Regions from separate parts of the Streptacidiphilus sp. MAP5-3 genome, predicted to be linked through region 2. Evidence: riboswitches for the same ligand, from Rfam matches in the RefSeq annotation. Region 2 holds a riboswitch; each other region holds the start of a gene.
What was found. A riboswitch is a leader RNA that binds a small molecule or an ion and turns the genes downstream of it on or off. The one in region 2 is predicted to bind cyclic di-AMP.

Region 1 (3,943 bases), on a different contig from region 2:
CGGACGACAACCCGTCAACAGCGACGCGGCGGACCGGTCCGAGCCAGACAGGTCACCCGGACCGGCCCACCACGCCACACCTGGTGCGGTGTGTCAGGAGACGCGACCGGCGAAGCTCGGGGTGTAGTCGCTGATGGTGTCCCACTTGACGCCCGAGCTCGGGTTGGCAGCCTCGACGTAGCGGCCGCCACCGACGTAGATGGCGACGTGGTAGACGCCGGAGTCGCTGCCGTCGCTGGACCAGAAGAGCAGGTCACCCGGCTGCAGCGAGTTGAGGGAGACCGGCGTGGTGGCCGAGGCCTGGTCGGCGGAGGTGCGCGGCAGGCTGATCCCGGCCTGGGCGTAAGCGGCCTGGACCAGACCGGAGCAGTCCCACGCGTTCGGGCCGTTGCCGCCGTAGACGTAGGAGTCGCCCACGTGCGCCTCGGCGAAGGCGATCGCCGTCGCGGCCGCGCCGGAGCCGGCCTGCGTCGAGCTGCTCGACGAGGTCGCCGCACCGGTGGACGCCTGGGTGGAGCCGGAGGAGTTCGAGCTCGCGGACGCGTTCGAGGACGAGGACGAAGCGGCGGACGACGAGTCGTTGTCCGAGTCGCCGGCCGAGTCGTTCGAGGGCTGTGCCGCCCGGGCGGACGCGGCGCTGCCGCCCAGGACCAGCTGCTGACCCGGGAAGATCAGGTTCGGGCCGTGGGTGAGGGTCGCCTTGTTCAGCTGGTACAGACGCTCCCAGCCGCCGGAGACATCGTGCTTCTGCGCGATGGTGGAGAGCCAGTCGCCGGTCCGGACCGTGTAGTGCCCGGCGGAGGAGCCGCCGGTCGCCGGGGCGCTGGAGGCGCTGGACGCGGCGGAGCCGGACTCGGAGGAACTGCTGGTGCTGCCGGCGGCCGACGAGTCGCTCGCGGCGGTCGAACCGGAAGAGCCGGTCGAGTTGGAGCTGCTCGACGAGCCGGAGGTGCTGATCGCCGGGGCGGGGCCGCCCTGGGTCAGACCGGCCTGCGGGCCGCAGACGGGCCAGGCGCCGGGGCCCTGGTCCGCGAGGACCTTCTCGGCGACGGCGATCTGCTGGTCCTTGGTGGCCTGGTCGGCGGAGGACGCGTACTGCTGCCCGCCGTAGGCGTCCCAGGTGGACTGCGAGAACTGGAGGCCACCGTAGTAGCCGTTGCCGGTGTTGATCGACCAGTCACCGCTGCTCTCGCACTGGGCGACGGAGTCCCAGGTGGAGACGGTGGCGGCGTGGGCGCCGGTCGCGGTGACCAGCGGAAGGGCGAGGCCTGCGCCGGTCAGCCCGACGGTGGCGAGCAGGCGCTTGGAGGCACGGCGGGCGATCTTGGGCGCGCGGTGGCGACCAGTCATGGTGTGGGTCCTCTCCCACGCCTGCGAGGTGAGCTGTCGGGTTCGGGCCGGAGTCGCCCGGCCGTGCAGAGCACGGCTTCACCCCGAGCCGGGAGCGACACGCTCCCGGCGACTTACCTGGGTCCCCCGCTCCTGCCGTGGTGTGCGTCGGGTGACAGCTGACAACCCCGACGGCAGGACTCGGCGTTCCGGTGATGTCAGTTCCGCTTAAGTGCGAACGACGCCGACCGTAGGCAGATCGAAGTTCAAACCTCAAGCCGATCAAAGGCCGTTGAGAGGTCCGTCACATCGACCGTCATTGGTTCGCACTCCAACCCTGCGTAGATGTCCGAAATGTCGTCAAGATTGCACCCCCGGGCATGACAACGGGCCCGTCCGACGGACGGGCCCGTTTCAAGCGGGGAATCTGAGAGAGCGATCTGACAGTGCGTCAGCCCAGTCGGGTCAGCTTCGCGCCGGTGCCCGGAGTGCTGAGCGCCGACTGCAGCGCGACCGGGATCGTCTGCGCTCCGGCACCACTGCCCACGACCAGGTTGCCGACGGCCGTCCCGGCGGCTGCGCTGTGCGGGACGGACTGTCCGGCGAGCGGCTGCAGCGACGTGCTCACCGACAGGCCGCTCCAGCCGATGACGCTGACGTCCGCGGTGGCCACGACCGGGGTGTGTCCGCCGAGACCGTCGTCGACGTACCCGACGACGTCGCCCTTCTTGATCACGACGTGCGACTGCAGCGCGCTCTCGGCGCTGATGATCAGCTGCTGGCTCTTCTGCAGCACCTGGGCGAGGATGCCCTGCCCCGGCCCCGGCCCGATCGCGGGCTGGCTCAGCACCGCGCCCAGGATCAGCTGCTGCGCACCGCCGACGTTCTGCTCCGCCGCCCACACCAGGTTGCCGAGGGCCGCCGTGCTGGTGCCGGTCTTGATGCCGATGACGCCGTTGCTGCCGACCAGCGTGTTGGTGTTCGGCGTGATGCCGTTCTCCGCCGCGTTGAACGACGGGGTGCTGACGATCTCCTTGAAGACCGGCATCTGCATGGCCGCCTCGATCAGCTTGAGCTGGTCGTTGGCCGTGCTCTTGGTGGTCGCGTCGAGACCGCTGGGGTCGGTGTAGACGCTCTTGGTCATGCCCAGACCGGCCGCGGTGCTCTGCATCTTCTGCACGAAGGCGGCGTCACTGCCCGCGTCCCAACGGCCCAGCAGCCGGGCGACGTTGTTGGCGGAGGGGATCAGCAGCAGCTGGAGCGCCTGGTACTCGGTCAGCGGCTCGCCGACCGAGACCTTCATCACCGACTCACCCTGCGGCTTACCGGTGTTGTAGTCGTTCACCGCTGCCGCGTCCACCGGCACCATCGGCCCCTGGTCGCCGACCTTGAGCGGGTGGTCGTGCAGCACGATGTACGCGGTCATCACCTTGGTGACGCTGGCCAGCGGCACCTGGTTGTCGCTCCCGCTGTGCCCGAGCACGCCCAGCCCCGGTACGGCCACGGCGGCCTGACCGGCCGTCGGCCAGGTGAGGTTCGGCGTGCCGCCGGAGAAGGTGTAGCTCTGCTCGCCGGTGAACTGGAGCGTCGGCGTCGGGATCGGACGCAGCAACTGCACCGCGCCGAGCACGATCACGAGGACCAGCAGCAACGTGCCCCAGAGCCGGATCCGCCGCAGCGCGATCCGGGCCGGGGTCATCGGCCGACGGCTCAGCGTGGCCAGGATGTCCATCGCCTCGGCGGTGGTCTCCGGCGAGGGCATCACAGCGGTGGCGGTCCCCATGGCCCCGGCCCCGGCCGGAACGGGCTCGGGCGACGGTCCGCCCGTGCCGCCGGGCCCGCCCGCGCCGCCGCGCGGCGTCGGCGGGAGCGGCGGCGGGAAGACGGGCATGGCCCGCGTCTCGTCCTCGTCACCGGTGGGGCCGTCGTCGGCGGGCTTGTCACCGGCGGACTCGTCGGTGTCCTCGGCGGCGGGCTCCTCGGCGGCTTCGGGCTGCGCCTCGCCTTCGGCCTCCGCCTCCGGCTCTTCTTCCTCGGCGTCCTCCGCGTCCTCGGCTGCCTCAGCCTCGTCCGCAGGCTCGTCCTTGGCGCCGGCGCCGGCGTCGGGCTCAGCCTCAGCCTCGGGAGCTTCCTCCGCCTCCGGTGCTTCAGCCTCCGGCTCGTCCTCGCTCTCCGCTTCGGGCTTGTTCGACTCCTCCACGGATTCGGACTCAGCCTCGGGCTCCTTGGCAACCTCCGGCTCCGAGTCGAGGGCGCGCAGCACACGGGTCGGTACGTCGACCGAGGATTCGGGCGCATCCTCCCCGTGCTCCTCCGGCTGCCCGCTCTCCTCCGCCTCCGCTGCTGCCTCAGGCTCCGCCTCGGTCGCGGGTTCCACGTCCGGAGCGGGGACGGCGGGATCGGTTCCCGCGCGTTCCGGCTCCCGCTCCGCGCCCGCGGTCCGCTGCGACCTGTCGGGGGACTCACCCACGTAACCCAGCCTCCTCTGTCCCTGCACGCACCCGTGCAGGACCGTCCCTGCAAACCTGCCTGTGACTGCCGCGTCGGCCCTGCTCACCGACGTCGACAAAGCGTGCAGGGACCAGTCTCCTGCACGCGCGGGGCCATTCCTGCT
Region 2 (3,943 bases):
CAGGCGGCGGAAGGCCACCGCGAGCGTGGGCAGCAGGACCGCCAGGCTGTAGACGGCGTAGAGCAGCGGGAAGTGGATCGCGGCGCCGATGATGATCAGAAGTGCGCCGGCGACGACGTTGAACAGCGTGAACATCCAGTACTCCGCGCGCCGTGCCCGGCCCGAGAATCCTGCGTAGTTCTTGAGCACGTCCAGGTAGTAGTTCACGGCCCCTCCAAGGTGTGACTGGCTTGTGGAAGAAGCTAGCCACGGTCAGAGGGGACCGGTCCCCGGCGAGTTGTGCCCCGGTGTCGTGAGCGCCTGCGCGGCTACAACGTCCCTGCCAGAATGGGCATATGCCGACTCTCACGGTACTCGGAACGTGCGGCGCGTGGCCAGAGGCCGAGCGTGCGGCGAGTGGGCTCCTGGTGGAGGCGGACGGGTTCCGCGTCGTGCTGGATCTCGGATACGGCACGCTGCCGCGCCTGTTGGCGCACTGCACGGCGGACGAGGTCGACGCCGTGGTGATCACGCACGGGCATCCCGATCACTGCGCGGACCTGAGCGGGCTCGGTCGGGCGCTGACGTTCGGGGCTGAGCGGGCCGGAGGTGGACGAGCCGGGCGCACGCCGCTGTACTGCCCGGACGGGGTACTGGAGCGCGTGCAGGCGATGGAGCCGAGCGAGGACCTGCGGGAGGTGTTCGCGCCGCATCCGCTGCCGGGGAGTCACCAGGTCGGGCCGTTCCGGCTGGACGGGATGCTGCTGCCGCATCATGTGCCGCACGCGGGGGTGCGGCTGACCGTGTCAGGAGTGGCCGTGGCCTACAGCGGCGATGCAGGTCCCGCCGCAGGGCTGGGCGAACTGGCGGCCGGGGCCCAGCTGTTCGTGGCCGGGGCGACCCTGCAGGGCGCGGACCGGGACCCGTACCTGCTCAGCGCCGCCGAGGCCGGCCAGTGGGCCGCCGACGCACAGGCCAAGCGGCTGCTGCTCACGCACTTCTGGCCCGGCGCCCAGCGGAGCCGGTCCGTCGCGGAGGCGGGTGCCACCTACGACGGGGAGGTCCTGGCCGCGGAGGAGGGGACGAGCCTCACGCTCTGACCCCGCCCCCGCGCCACGGACCGTCAGTACCAGTTGTTGGCCTGCCAGAACGCCCAGGCCTGGTTCGGGCTGCCGTAGGTGGAGTCCATGTACTGCAGCGCCCAGCGCAGCTGGGTGGCCGCGTCGGTCTGCCAGTCGGCGCCGGCGGAGGCCATCTTGTCGCCCGGCAGGGACTGCGGCAGGCCGTACGCGCCGGAGGACGGGTTGGTGGCGGTGACGTTCCAGCCGCTCTCGTGGGAGATGATCTCGTCGAACGAGGCGAGCTGGTCGGCCGGGACGATCTGCGCGGCGATGGCCTGCGGGTCACCGCTCAGGTTCGCGTTGCTCGCGGGCTGCGCGGCGGAGCTGCTCTGGGCGCTGCTGCCGGCGGACGCGTCGCTGCCGGTCGTGCTCGTGCTGGTGCTCGTGGTCGTGCTCGACGACGAACCCGCGCCGGTGAGCTGCAGGTGCTCGCCCGGGAAGATCAGGTTCGGGCCCTGGGTGAGCGTGGCCTTGTTGAGCTGGTACAGCTCCTGCCAGCCGCCGGAGACGTGGTGCGACTCGGCGATCGTCGACAGCCAGTCACCCGAGACGACGGTGTACTCGGTGGCACCGGCAGTCGCACCGGAAGCGGGCGTGCTGGCAGGGCTCGTGCCGGCAGCAGCCGTGCTCGGCGCGGCGGAGCTGCCGCCGTCGGAGTCCTCCGAGCCCGCCTGGGCCTGGCCGCTGTCGCTGGAAGCGGTCGAGCTGTTCGAGGAGCTCCCGGAGCTCGACGAACCGGAGGTGCTGATCACCGGGGCGGGGCCGCCCTGGGTCAGACCGGCCTGCGGGCCGCAGACGGGCCAGGCGCCGGGGCCCTGGTCCGCGAGGACCTTCTCGGCGACGGCGATCTGCTGGTCCTTGCTGGCCTGGTCGGCGGAGGACGCGTACTGCTGACCCCCGTAGGCGTCCCAGGTGGACTGCGAGAACTGGAGGCCACCGAAGTAGCCGTTGCCGGTGTTGATCGACCAGTTGCCCGTGCTCTCGCACTGGGCGACGGCGTCCCAGGTGGAGGTCGAGGCGGCGAATGCGCTGGACGTCCCGACGAGCGGGAGGGCGATGCCGGCGCCGGCGACACCGGCGACGGTGGCCAGGCGACGGGCCTGGTTGGTGCGGGGACGGCGGTGACGGCCGTTTCCGGACAGGAGCATGGCAGGGTCCTCTACGACGCCTGCGAGGTGAGCTGTCGGATTCGGACCGTGGGCTAGCCCGGCCGTGCTGAGCACGGCTTCACCCCAAGCTGCGGACCTTCTGGAGCGCAGCGACTTACCTGGTTCCCCCGCCCCTGCCGGGCCGAATGTTCGCGCTGCCCGAGCCTCCGGCGGCAGGATTCGGCGTTCCGGAACATCGGGGTCCGCTATGCGCGGACAGGCGGCACGCTAGGCAGTGCGACACGGCGAGGGCAACCGCCGCGAGCCCTCTGTGAGCAGGGCCACATGCCCGCGCGACGGGCTCCAACCCGCCTTCGCCACCTGAAGGTTCATCAACTGCGGCGGACAGCACCGCTCCCTGCCTCGGCTCGGCACCGTGGGCCGCCGCCCCCGCGCAGGGTGGCAAATCCACGCTTGACAGCCCCATCCGCAACCTCCAGGATCACTCGGGTGAACCTGTCAGACAGCCAGACAGGTGGCGCAATGCCGCGTCGCGTCAGCGCGATGGAAGCGGTGTTCGGCCATCTTCGCCAGGCCATCGAGCGCGGCGACTACGCCATAGGCGACAAGCTCCCCTCCGAGGCGGAGCTGTGCCGCATGCTCGAGGTCAGCCGGCCGGTGCTGCGGGAGGCGCTCCGCGCCCTGCAGGCGATGGGCCTGACCGCCTCCCGGACCGGCAAGGGCACCTTCGTCATCGCCCACGCGGTCGAGGAGCCCACTTTCGGCGACTACGCGGCCGGCGATCTGGAGGAGGTGCGCCGGCACGTCGAGATCCCCGTAGCGGGCTACGCGGCGCTGCGCCGCACCCCCGAGGACCTGGACCGGCTGGCCCATCTGCTGGAGCGGATGGAGCGGGAGACGGACACCACCGCATGGGTCGCGATGGACAGCCTCTTCCATCTGACCGTGGCCGCAGCCGCCCAGAACCCGGCCTTCCGCCGGGTGATCGAGGAGATTCGTGACGCCCTGGCACGCCAGTCGTCGTTCCTCAACGAACTGGGCCCCGGACGCCGCGAGCAGTCCAACCGGGAGCACCGCGTGATCGTCGAGGCGCTGGTCGACGGCAACCAGGACGACGCCGTCGCCGCCATGGCCCACCACCTCGACTGCATCGACGCGACCCTCAGCAGCATCGTGCACCCCGGGCGCACCACACCCACCCACATCCCCATCCCACTCCCACCGAAGGCGGATCCGACGCGTGAACCTCGCTGACTCCCCCGCGATACGCGAACCCCGTCACTCCCCCGTCGCACACCTGGTGCGCGGCGGGGTGGTCGAGGGCGTCCACTACGGCTCGGTCGTCGTGCTGGACGCGGACGGCCAGGTCGCGTTCGAACTCGGCGACATCGAGGCCGCGTTCTATCCGCGCTCGGCGCTCAAGCCCATCCAGGCGGTCGCCATGGTGCGGGCCGGGCTGCCACTCGACGGTGAACTGCTCTCGCTGGCGGCGGCCAGCCACTCCGGCGAGGAGCGCCATCTCGACGGCGCCCGGCGGATCCTGGAGCTGGCCGGTCTCACCGAGAGCCACCTGCGCAACGCCGAGGACCTGCCCTACGGTCCGACCGTCCGGGACGCCTGGGTCAGTGCCGGACGCCTGCCGTCCCGGCTGGCGCAGAACTGCTCCGGCAAGCACGCGGCCATGCTCTACACCTGCACACTCAACGGCTGGTCCCTCGACGACTACCTCGATCC
Region 3 (3,943 bases), on a different contig from region 2:
CATCCTCCGTACATCCCGGCATCGCCTGTGCGTCGGGCGTACCGGAACCATCTGCCACCCCTGTCGCGTTGTCCCAATATCCGCACACGGAGGTGCGGCGACGCCGACACAGCGTCAGGAGGCAGCGCCAGTGACCGATGGCATCTATCGGATGGCCGTGACCAGTGGACACGGCCACCAGGAGACTGTTGCCCTCGCCGAGCAGCAGCTCCGGCAGTGGCTGAAGGCGTTGCACTACGACGAGCCCGGCTCGGGCAACGGTCGTCGGCGCGTCGGACCGCAGGCCGTCCTGGACCAAGTGGCCCGGGGCAAGGCGGTCCAGGGGCGGCTCGCCCGATGGCGGCTGCGCGAGTTCACCGTGCAGGGCATCTGGCAGACCTCGCTCACCGTGGCGTCCGCCCGCGACGGCCGCACCTGGGTGCAGCTCGACGCGGAGCAACTGCCGGTCCGCGGCGAGGAGCCCGCCAAGGCCCCCGTTCCCGGACTGGCCCGCGGCCTGCTGGACGTCCTGGACGCCGTCGAGGGCGAGCAGACCGGCGCGGCCCGCGTCCACGCGCTGCCCGGCATCATCGAGAAGCAGGACGTCGACGAGATCCTCGACGAACTGTGCGACCCGGACCGGCGGTTGCCGATCGTGGTCGCCAGCACTCCCCTGCACACCGACTTCGAGGACTGGCTCAACGACACCGTCGACCCGCTGCTCCGCAGTTGCAGCGGTCTGGCCGTCCTCTACGCGCTGGCTCCCGGCGCCGAGCGCACCTTCAACGCCGCGCTGGAACACCACCGCGTGTACGGCGGCGCGGTCCGCACGTACCTCCCCGGCCTCGACCCGGCCTGGGCGCCCGAGGCGGCGCGGCACCGGGTGATGTCCCGGTCCACGATCGAGGAGAACCTGCGCCGGGCCTCCGGACTGCTGGCCTGGCTGCCGCGTCGGTTGGCCGTCCAGACCCCCCTGCCGGACCAGCTGGTCGGCCTGCCGCCGCTGCGCCCCGAGGGCCTGCCGGAGGCCGACGCGATCGTGCCCGGCGGGCTGCTGGTCGACCACGAGGAGGAGGAGCTCCACGAGCAACGCGCCCGCGCCGAGGAGCTCCAGGAGGTGCGCCGCTGGCTCCGCGCGGCGGAGGAGCGCGAGTCGCAGCTGGCCGCGGAGTACGACGAGCAGTACAGCGAACTGCGCGCGGCGCGGACGGAGCTGCGCTCCCTCTCCGGCCGCCCGGCCCGTCCGCAGGACTCCGAGCCCGGCACCTTCGCCGAACTGCTGGAGCGCTGGGACGAGTTCCAGCTGCTGGAGTACACCGGCGACCCCCGCCTGACCAAGGAGCTGGACGAGCAGACCGACCACCCCACCTGGGTCCGGATGACCTGGGACGCGCTGCTGGCCCTCCAGGACTACGCGGAGGCGGCCAAGGAGGGCGCGTCCGGCGGCGACTTCCGCAGCTGGTGCGAGAACACCCCGCCGGACTGCCACCCCTTCCCGCCCCGCAAGGTGATCCGCGGCGAGTCACGCACCGTCAGCACCAACGCGAAGTGGAAGCGCGAACGCCTGCTGCCGGTCCCGACGACGGTCGACCCGTCGGGCCGCGTCTTCATGGGCGCCCACCTGCGGATAGGCGGCGGTGGAACGGCGCCGCGCCTGCACTATCACGATGACTGCTCGAACACGGGCCGGGTCTATGTCGGATACATCGGCCTGCATCTGCACAACACACGCACGAACTGACGGAGGTTCACGGTCATGGCTCAGGTCCCTTCCTCGCTGATTGCCGCGAGCGGACTCATCGGCGGCTTTGCCGTCGCCCGCGCGACGAAGCGGAGGGAACTCGGCGGGGTCGCTCTCGCCGCGGCGGGCGGCGCAGCGGCTCTGCAGTGGCGCAAGTCCGCGGGCCCGCGCACGGCCGCCGCGCTCGGCGGCCTCTACGCGGCGGCGTTCGCCGGCTCCCACCCGCTGGCGAAGAAGATCGGCGCCTGGCCGTCCGTTCTGACGGTGGCCACGGGCATGGCGGCAGCGTCCTGGGCCCTGGCGGACCGGAAGTAGTCGACCAGAAGTCAGAAGCAGGGGGCGTGGCAACACCCCTGGGGCGCGGGGCTCTGCTGATCTGCGGCTCCGCCGCGTGGGCGCGACCAGCTGAGCCCGCGCTCCCGCAGGAAGTTTCACGATTCAGGGCGCGGGGAACTGCGCGACAAGCCACTCGGGGCAGATGGTCCTCAACGAACTGAGTCATCCGCATGGGGTGGTCTCTCGCGCAGTTCCCCGCGCCCCTGAATAGTGCAACTTCCCCGCCTGCGCAGCCTGAGACGGTGCAACTACCTCAGCTGCAGAAAGCTTCTAGAGGTTCACGCCTCGCGAAGCGAGCCACGCCGTGGGGTCGACTGGCTCGGCGCCGTCCGGGCGGATCTCGAGGTGGAGGTGGGGGCCGGTGGAGCTGGCCGTCGCGCCCACGCGACCCAGCGGCTGGCCCGCTGCAACCGAACCGCCGCCCGCGACCGTGATCGCGGAGAGGTGGCAGTACCAGATCTCCGTGCCGTCCGGCAGGGTCTGGACGACGCGGTAGCCGTAGCTGCCCGCCCAGCCTGCCTCGGTGATCGTGCCGGTGCCCATCGCGCGGACCGCCGTGCCCGCCGGGGCCGCGAGGTCGAGGCCGGCGTGCAGGTGGGCCCAGTAGGAGCCCACCGCGCCACGGCCTGTGTCGCTGTGGACCGCGGTGAGGGGGGCCACCAACGACTCCGCCAGGCGGGCGCGTTCGACCGCCTGCGCCTTCGCGGTGGCCGCGCTCGCGGCCTCCCTGCGGGCGGTGTTCTCGGCGGCGCGCTGCGGGACGGCCTGGGCGAGGATGCGGTCCGCAAGGGCCACACCGGCGTCCGAGCCGTGGCTGGCCGGAACCTGCTCGTCGTCCTGGAGCCGCATCGTGCCGGTGGGGCCACCGTGCTCGGAGTGGTCCGCCGCGAGGGCGGGACCGGCCAGCCCGATGACGCTGCTGGCACCGACCGCCATGGCCGCGAGGCCCAGTGCGGCACCGCGCTGGCGCGGCACCGTGGCCGTAGGCTCGGCGACGGTCTCGACCGGGTATGACGCCATGACTGGCGTGCTCCTTTCCGTCCCTTCGCCGACCGGGTTAGCTGACGGGTTCGGAGAGGGCGGTCTCCTACGGCTGTGAGGCCGATTCACCCCGGGGTACGTGGGTCCCCGGCTCCGTGAGGATTAGGCGATCCGCGCGACGGCCGCGCGTACTGTTATTGAAAGTTAATACTAAAGCCGTCTGAAACCAAGTACTTCCCGGGGTGCAGTTGGGACGGCAGCGCCTCCAGCTGAACCTTCGTCATCAAGTCGGTCATTTCGGACAAGTGCGCCGACGGAGCCCGCCAGCACCTTCTGGAGCAGGCTGTATGCCAGGATCGGCAACAGCACCGCCGGGTTGCCGGGCATCCTGGTGGCCGCGACGACCGCGCTCGCACTGCTGTTGTTCATGCCCGACGCGTACGTCAACGCGATGGCGTCCGCCCGCGGAACCCCGAGCCGGACCGCCAGCACCCACCCGATCAGGAACGAGCCCGCGCACATCGCCGCCGCCGCGACGACCACCAGCACCAGGAAGTCCGGATCAGGACGCTCGATCACCTGACGCAGCGCGCCGCAGGCGTTGGTGTAGCTGAGGGTCACCACGACCAGCAGGTTGACCGCCTTCACCGCCGGCAGCCAGCGCTCCCGCGCCGCGCCGGACGGCAGCAGGCGACCCGTCAGCAACCCTGCCGCGCACGGCAGCACGACCGCCAGGACGGCGAACGCGCTGCACGCGTGCTCGGCCACACGATGCAGGTCGGCCGCGTACGGACCGGAGGCCAGGAATCCGCCGAGGTGCAGACCGAGCGGGATGGTGAGCGGGCTCAGCATCGTGCTGCCCACGACCAGGCCGAGCGTGAGCGTCGCGTTGCCCTCGCTGCCCTG
Region 4 (3,943 bases), on a different contig from region 2:
GCGCAGTCCAGGGCCAGGGCGATGTCGCGGCCGGGGGTGTAGCCGGCCTCCTTGATCGCCTCGAGGATCAGGTCCAGGGCCTCACGGTTGGAGTCGAGGTTCGGCGCGAAGCCGCCCTCGTCGCCCAGACCGGTGGAAAGGCCACGGGCCTTCAGCACGGCCTTGAGCGTGTGGTAGACCTCGACGCCCCAGCGCAGCGCCTCGGAGAAGGACTCCGCGCCGATCGGAGCGATCATGAACTCCTGGATGTCGACGTTGGAGTCCGCGTGCGAACCGCCGTTGAGGATGTTCATCATCGGGACCGGCAGCACGTGGGCGTTCGGGCCGCCCAGGTAGCGGAAGAGCGGCAGGTCGCTGGCCTCGGAGGCGGCGTGCGCGACGGCCAGGGAGACGCCCAGGATCGCGTTGGCGCCGAGCGAGGACTTGTCGGCGGTGGCGTCCAGGTCCAGCATCGCCTGGTCGATCAGCCGCTGCTCGGTGGCGTCGTAGCCGACCAGCTCCGGGCCGATCTGCTCGATGACGGCGAGCACCGCCTTCTCCACACCCTTGCCGCCGTAACGGGACTTGTCACCGTCACGCAGTTCCAGAGCCTCGAACGCGCCGGTGGAGGCGCCGGACGGCACGGCCGCACGACCGGTGCTGCCGTCGTCGAGGCCGACCTCGACCTCGACCGTGGGGTTGCCTCGTGAGTCGAGGATCTCCCGGGCTACGACGACGTCGATGGAGGGCACAACTGTCTCCTCAGGGGGATGCGGGTTGTTACGCACTGAGCCTAGCCGCATTGTCCGTGCGAACCACTCAGGACCTTTGCACCGTCTTGACTGACGAACACCAAGGACAAAACGGGCGGGCAATACGGACGGAGCCCCTACCCGCCGGTAGGAGCTCCGTCCACCGCTCAAGTGGCGCCTCAGAACAAGGTGCTTCAGAACGAGAGCCTCTCGCCGACGAGGATCAGGTTCGGATTGCCGCCGACCGTGGCGCGGTTCTTCGCGTAGAGCGCGTGCCAGCCGCCCTGGATGTCATGGGACGCGGCGATGCCGGAGAGGGTGTCGCCCGGCTTGACGGTGTAGTCGCCCGTGCCGCCACCGGACGTGTGGCTCGGGGCGTACTGCGGCGTATCGCTCGTCGGCGCACTGCGGTGGTGCGTCGTGTGGTGGGTGCTCGACGTGCCGCCCGAGGACGAGGACGAGGACGACGTGTAGGACGAGTCCGAGCTCGAAGAGTGCGACGACGAGGACGAGGAGGTGTTGGTCGCGGGGGCCGGGCCGCCCTGGCTCAGACCGGCCTGCGGGCCGCAGACAGGCCAGGCGCCAGGCCCCTGACTGGCCAGCACCTTCTCGGCGACGGATATCTGCGCGCCCTCGCTCGCCTGGTCGGCGGTCGACGCATAGGCCCCACCGCCGTAGGCACGCCAGGTGCTCGCGGAGAACTGCAGGCCGCCGTAGTAGCCGTTGCCGGTGTTGATGGACCAGTCGCCGCCGCTCTCGCACTGGGCGACCTTGTCCCAGATGGAGACCGAGGCGGCGTGGGCGCTCGAAGCGCCGAGGATCGGGAGCGCGACGGCCGCGCCTGCCACGCCGGTGGTGGCGACGATGGCCTTGGCCTTGTTGACACGGATGCGGCGATGACGGCCGGTGCCGGAGAACCCCATGCAAATGTTCCTCTCCGACGCCTGCGAGGTGAGCTGTCGGGTTCGGGCCGTGAGGTAGCCCGGGCGCTCTCGCGCCTTCACCCCTAGCCGTGAACCGAGTTCACGGCGACTTACCTGGGTCCCCCGCTCCTGTCCGGTCGTCAACTCGACGTTGCCGCCTCGCGGTGGACAGGACTCGGCGTCCCGCGCGGCGGTGTCCGCTTACGCGGACGACAGGGAGGCTAGGCAGATCTTCATACGAATCTCAACCTCCGACACCGGGACGTATGTTGGCGAACCACCCGTTCCTACGGCGGCTCGCTCGACGCTGACCAGCCGCTTCACGGCCGCCGTGACGTCGAATCGGGCCGGATGGGGAGCCCGTGTGAGGTCCGTTACCCCGCTGTTATTTGACTTTCCGACAGACCTGACGACGTCGCAGGTCAGCGCGTCGGTACGGACTGACACGGGTCAGCGATGCAGGGAAACGCCGTACGGCTCGCCCTGGGACCACCACGAGTCGAAGAAGACCTGGGCGGCGTCGACATACGCGGAGTCGACGTGATTGGGCAGCGAGTGGCGGGTCCTGACGAAGAGCGGAGTGCTCAACCCGGTCAGGTCGGCCAGCCTGCGCCGGTGACCGCCGACCTCCACCTGACGCTCCCGCAGTTCGTACCAACCCTCCAGCACCTCGTCGTCGTTGACCAGGTAGAGCTGGGCCATCGGCGGGAACGGCAGCGTCCGCGCCTCGATCAGCGGCTCGTTCTCGACCAGTCGGAAGGTCTGCAGCGAGTTCGCGGCGGAGCGCAGCATGGTCACCTGGTCCTGTCCGATCCGCCGCAGCCGGGCGATCGGCCGGTGGTCGTCCGGATCACCCAGCACTCGGGGGAAGGTCGGCAGCCCGCTGAAGTCGCAGAAGAGCAGACGTACCCGGAACTCCTCCAGCACCGGCCCGCGACGGGCACGCAGCCCGAGCAACTGCTGCTGGAGGGCCGCGACGAAGGACTCGGAGGTCGCGGAGAGCACGTCCACCCGGAGCCTGCGGCTGCGCAGCGCACGACCGAGCCGACGCTCCAGGACATCGACCACATCGACCGCGCCGTCGGAGGGTCCGCCCGCGTATCCGTCCGCGGGCCCGTTCGTCTCCTCCTCCGTGCCGGCGTCCGCGTCGGCTGCGGGTCGGCGCGGGCGGGCGCCGGTGAGGACGGCGGGCTTGCCGGCCCGGGTGACGATCAGGCCGTCGCGCGCGAGCGCGGTCAGCGCCTTCTGCACCGTGAGCCGGGACACCTTGAGGTCCTCGGCGAGCTGCTGCGCCGAGGGCAGGGACTCGCCGGGCTGCCACGTGCCCTCGGCGATCCGCTGCTCCAACTGCTCCTGCACGCGCTTCGAGACCATCGGAGCACCACCCCCTCCGCCGACCGACCCGCAGCGTACTCCCGTGCTGCGGACGGAACTTGTCTACCCGTCAGTTTTACAGGTTCCCATCCTCCATTACCTGGAAATCATCTTGTACATACACAGGAGGTGGATAGATGGAGATACGAGACAGGCTGTTCGAGTGGCTGACAGGCCTGCTCTTCCAGAACGTCGGCGTGCAGACGTCGTTGGTCCTGGTCGCGCTCGTCGCGCTGCTCGTCCCGCGCGACCGGCGCTCGGTCAGCAGCGTGATCCTGGCCATCGGCATGGTGATGTTCTTCGGAGGCCACCTGGTGCTCCGGATCACCCTGCCGGGCGAGCGCGCGGCCTGAGCCGCAACACCGGCCGGGCCGGGCCCTTTCCCCCTACGCCTGCACCCCCGAAGCGCCACCGACAGGCTCGAACTCCACCGGCAGTTGCCGCAACCCCCGCATGATGAGGCCGCCGCGCCAGCGCAGTTCCGCTGGGTCGGCGGCCAACGTGATGTCAGGGAGCCTGCGCAGCAGCTCGCCGATCGCGTACTGGGCTTCGAGGCGGGCCAGCGGCGCGCCGATGCAGTAGTGGACGCCGAGACCGAAGGCGATGTGCGGGTTGTCCCGCCGGGCCAGGTCGAGCAGGTCCGGGTCCGCGAAGCGGGAGGGGTCGCGGTCGGCGGCGGCGAGCACGACGAGGACCGGGTCGCCCGGGGCGATCTCCTGGCCGCCGACGGTCAGCGGCTCGGTCGCGAACCGCCAGGTGGCGATCTCCACCGGCCCGTCGTAGCGCAGCAGTTCCTCGACGGCGGACTCCAGCAGCGCGGTCTCACCCCGGTCGAGCGAGGCCTGGAGCAGCGCCCGCTGCTCGGGGTGGGTCAGCAGCGCGTACATGCCGTTGCCGATCAGGTTGACCGTGGTC

Region 1: another riboswitch for cyclic di-AMP. It lies ahead of ABH928_RS21845 (transglycosylase family protein); the one in region 2 lies ahead of ABH928_RS05735 (transglycosylase family protein).
Region 3: another riboswitch for cyclic di-AMP. It lies ahead of ABH928_RS25880 (M23 family metallopeptidase); the one in region 2 lies ahead of ABH928_RS05735 (transglycosylase family protein).
Region 4: another riboswitch for cyclic di-AMP. It lies ahead of ABH928_RS02500 (transglycosylase family protein); the one in region 2 lies ahead of ABH928_RS05735 (transglycosylase family protein).

What each region holds. Positions count from the first base shown of each region.
Region 1 is NZ_JBGCCL010000014.1:168,501-172,443, forward strand. Features, by position in the region: gene ABH928_RS21845 (transglycosylase family protein) at 94-1,350, opposite strand; cyclic di-AMP (ydaO/yuaA leader) riboswitch at 1,356-1,510, opposite strand; gene ABH928_RS21850 (D-alanyl-D-alanine carboxypeptidase family protein) at 1,781-3,799, opposite strand.
Region 2 is NZ_JBGCCL010000002.1:437,344-441,286, reverse strand. Features, by position in the region: gene ABH928_RS05745 (DUF805 domain-containing protein) at 1-207, opposite strand, end outside; gene ABH928_RS05740 (MBL fold metallo-hydrolase) at 336-1,079, shown strand; gene ABH928_RS05735 (transglycosylase family protein) at 1,103-2,248, opposite strand; cyclic di-AMP (ydaO/yuaA leader) riboswitch at 2,251-2,444, opposite strand; gene ABH928_RS05730 (FadR/GntR family transcriptional regulator) at 2,753-3,463, shown strand; gene ABH928_RS05725 (asparaginase) at 3,450-3,943, shown strand, end outside.
Region 3 is NZ_JBGCCL010000020.1:105,444-109,386, reverse strand. Features, by position in the region: gene ABH928_RS25890 (hypothetical protein) at 131-1,720, shown strand; gene ABH928_RS25885 (hypothetical protein) at 1,736-2,035, shown strand; gene ABH928_RS25880 (M23 family metallopeptidase) at 2,327-3,076, opposite strand; cyclic di-AMP (ydaO/yuaA leader) riboswitch at 3,089-3,216, opposite strand; gene ABH928_RS25875 (bile acid:sodium symporter family protein) at 3,248-3,943, opposite strand, start outside.
Region 4 is NZ_JBGCCL010000001.1:564,452-568,394, forward strand. Features, by position in the region: gene eno (phosphopyruvate hydratase) at 1-731, opposite strand, end outside; gene ABH928_RS02500 (transglycosylase family protein) at 926-1,654, opposite strand; cyclic di-AMP (ydaO/yuaA leader) riboswitch at 1,658-1,815, opposite strand; gene ABH928_RS02505 (GntR family transcriptional regulator) at 2,105-3,028, opposite strand; gene ABH928_RS02510 (hypothetical protein) at 3,166-3,381, shown strand; gene ABH928_RS02515 (cytochrome P450) at 3,415-3,943, opposite strand, start outside.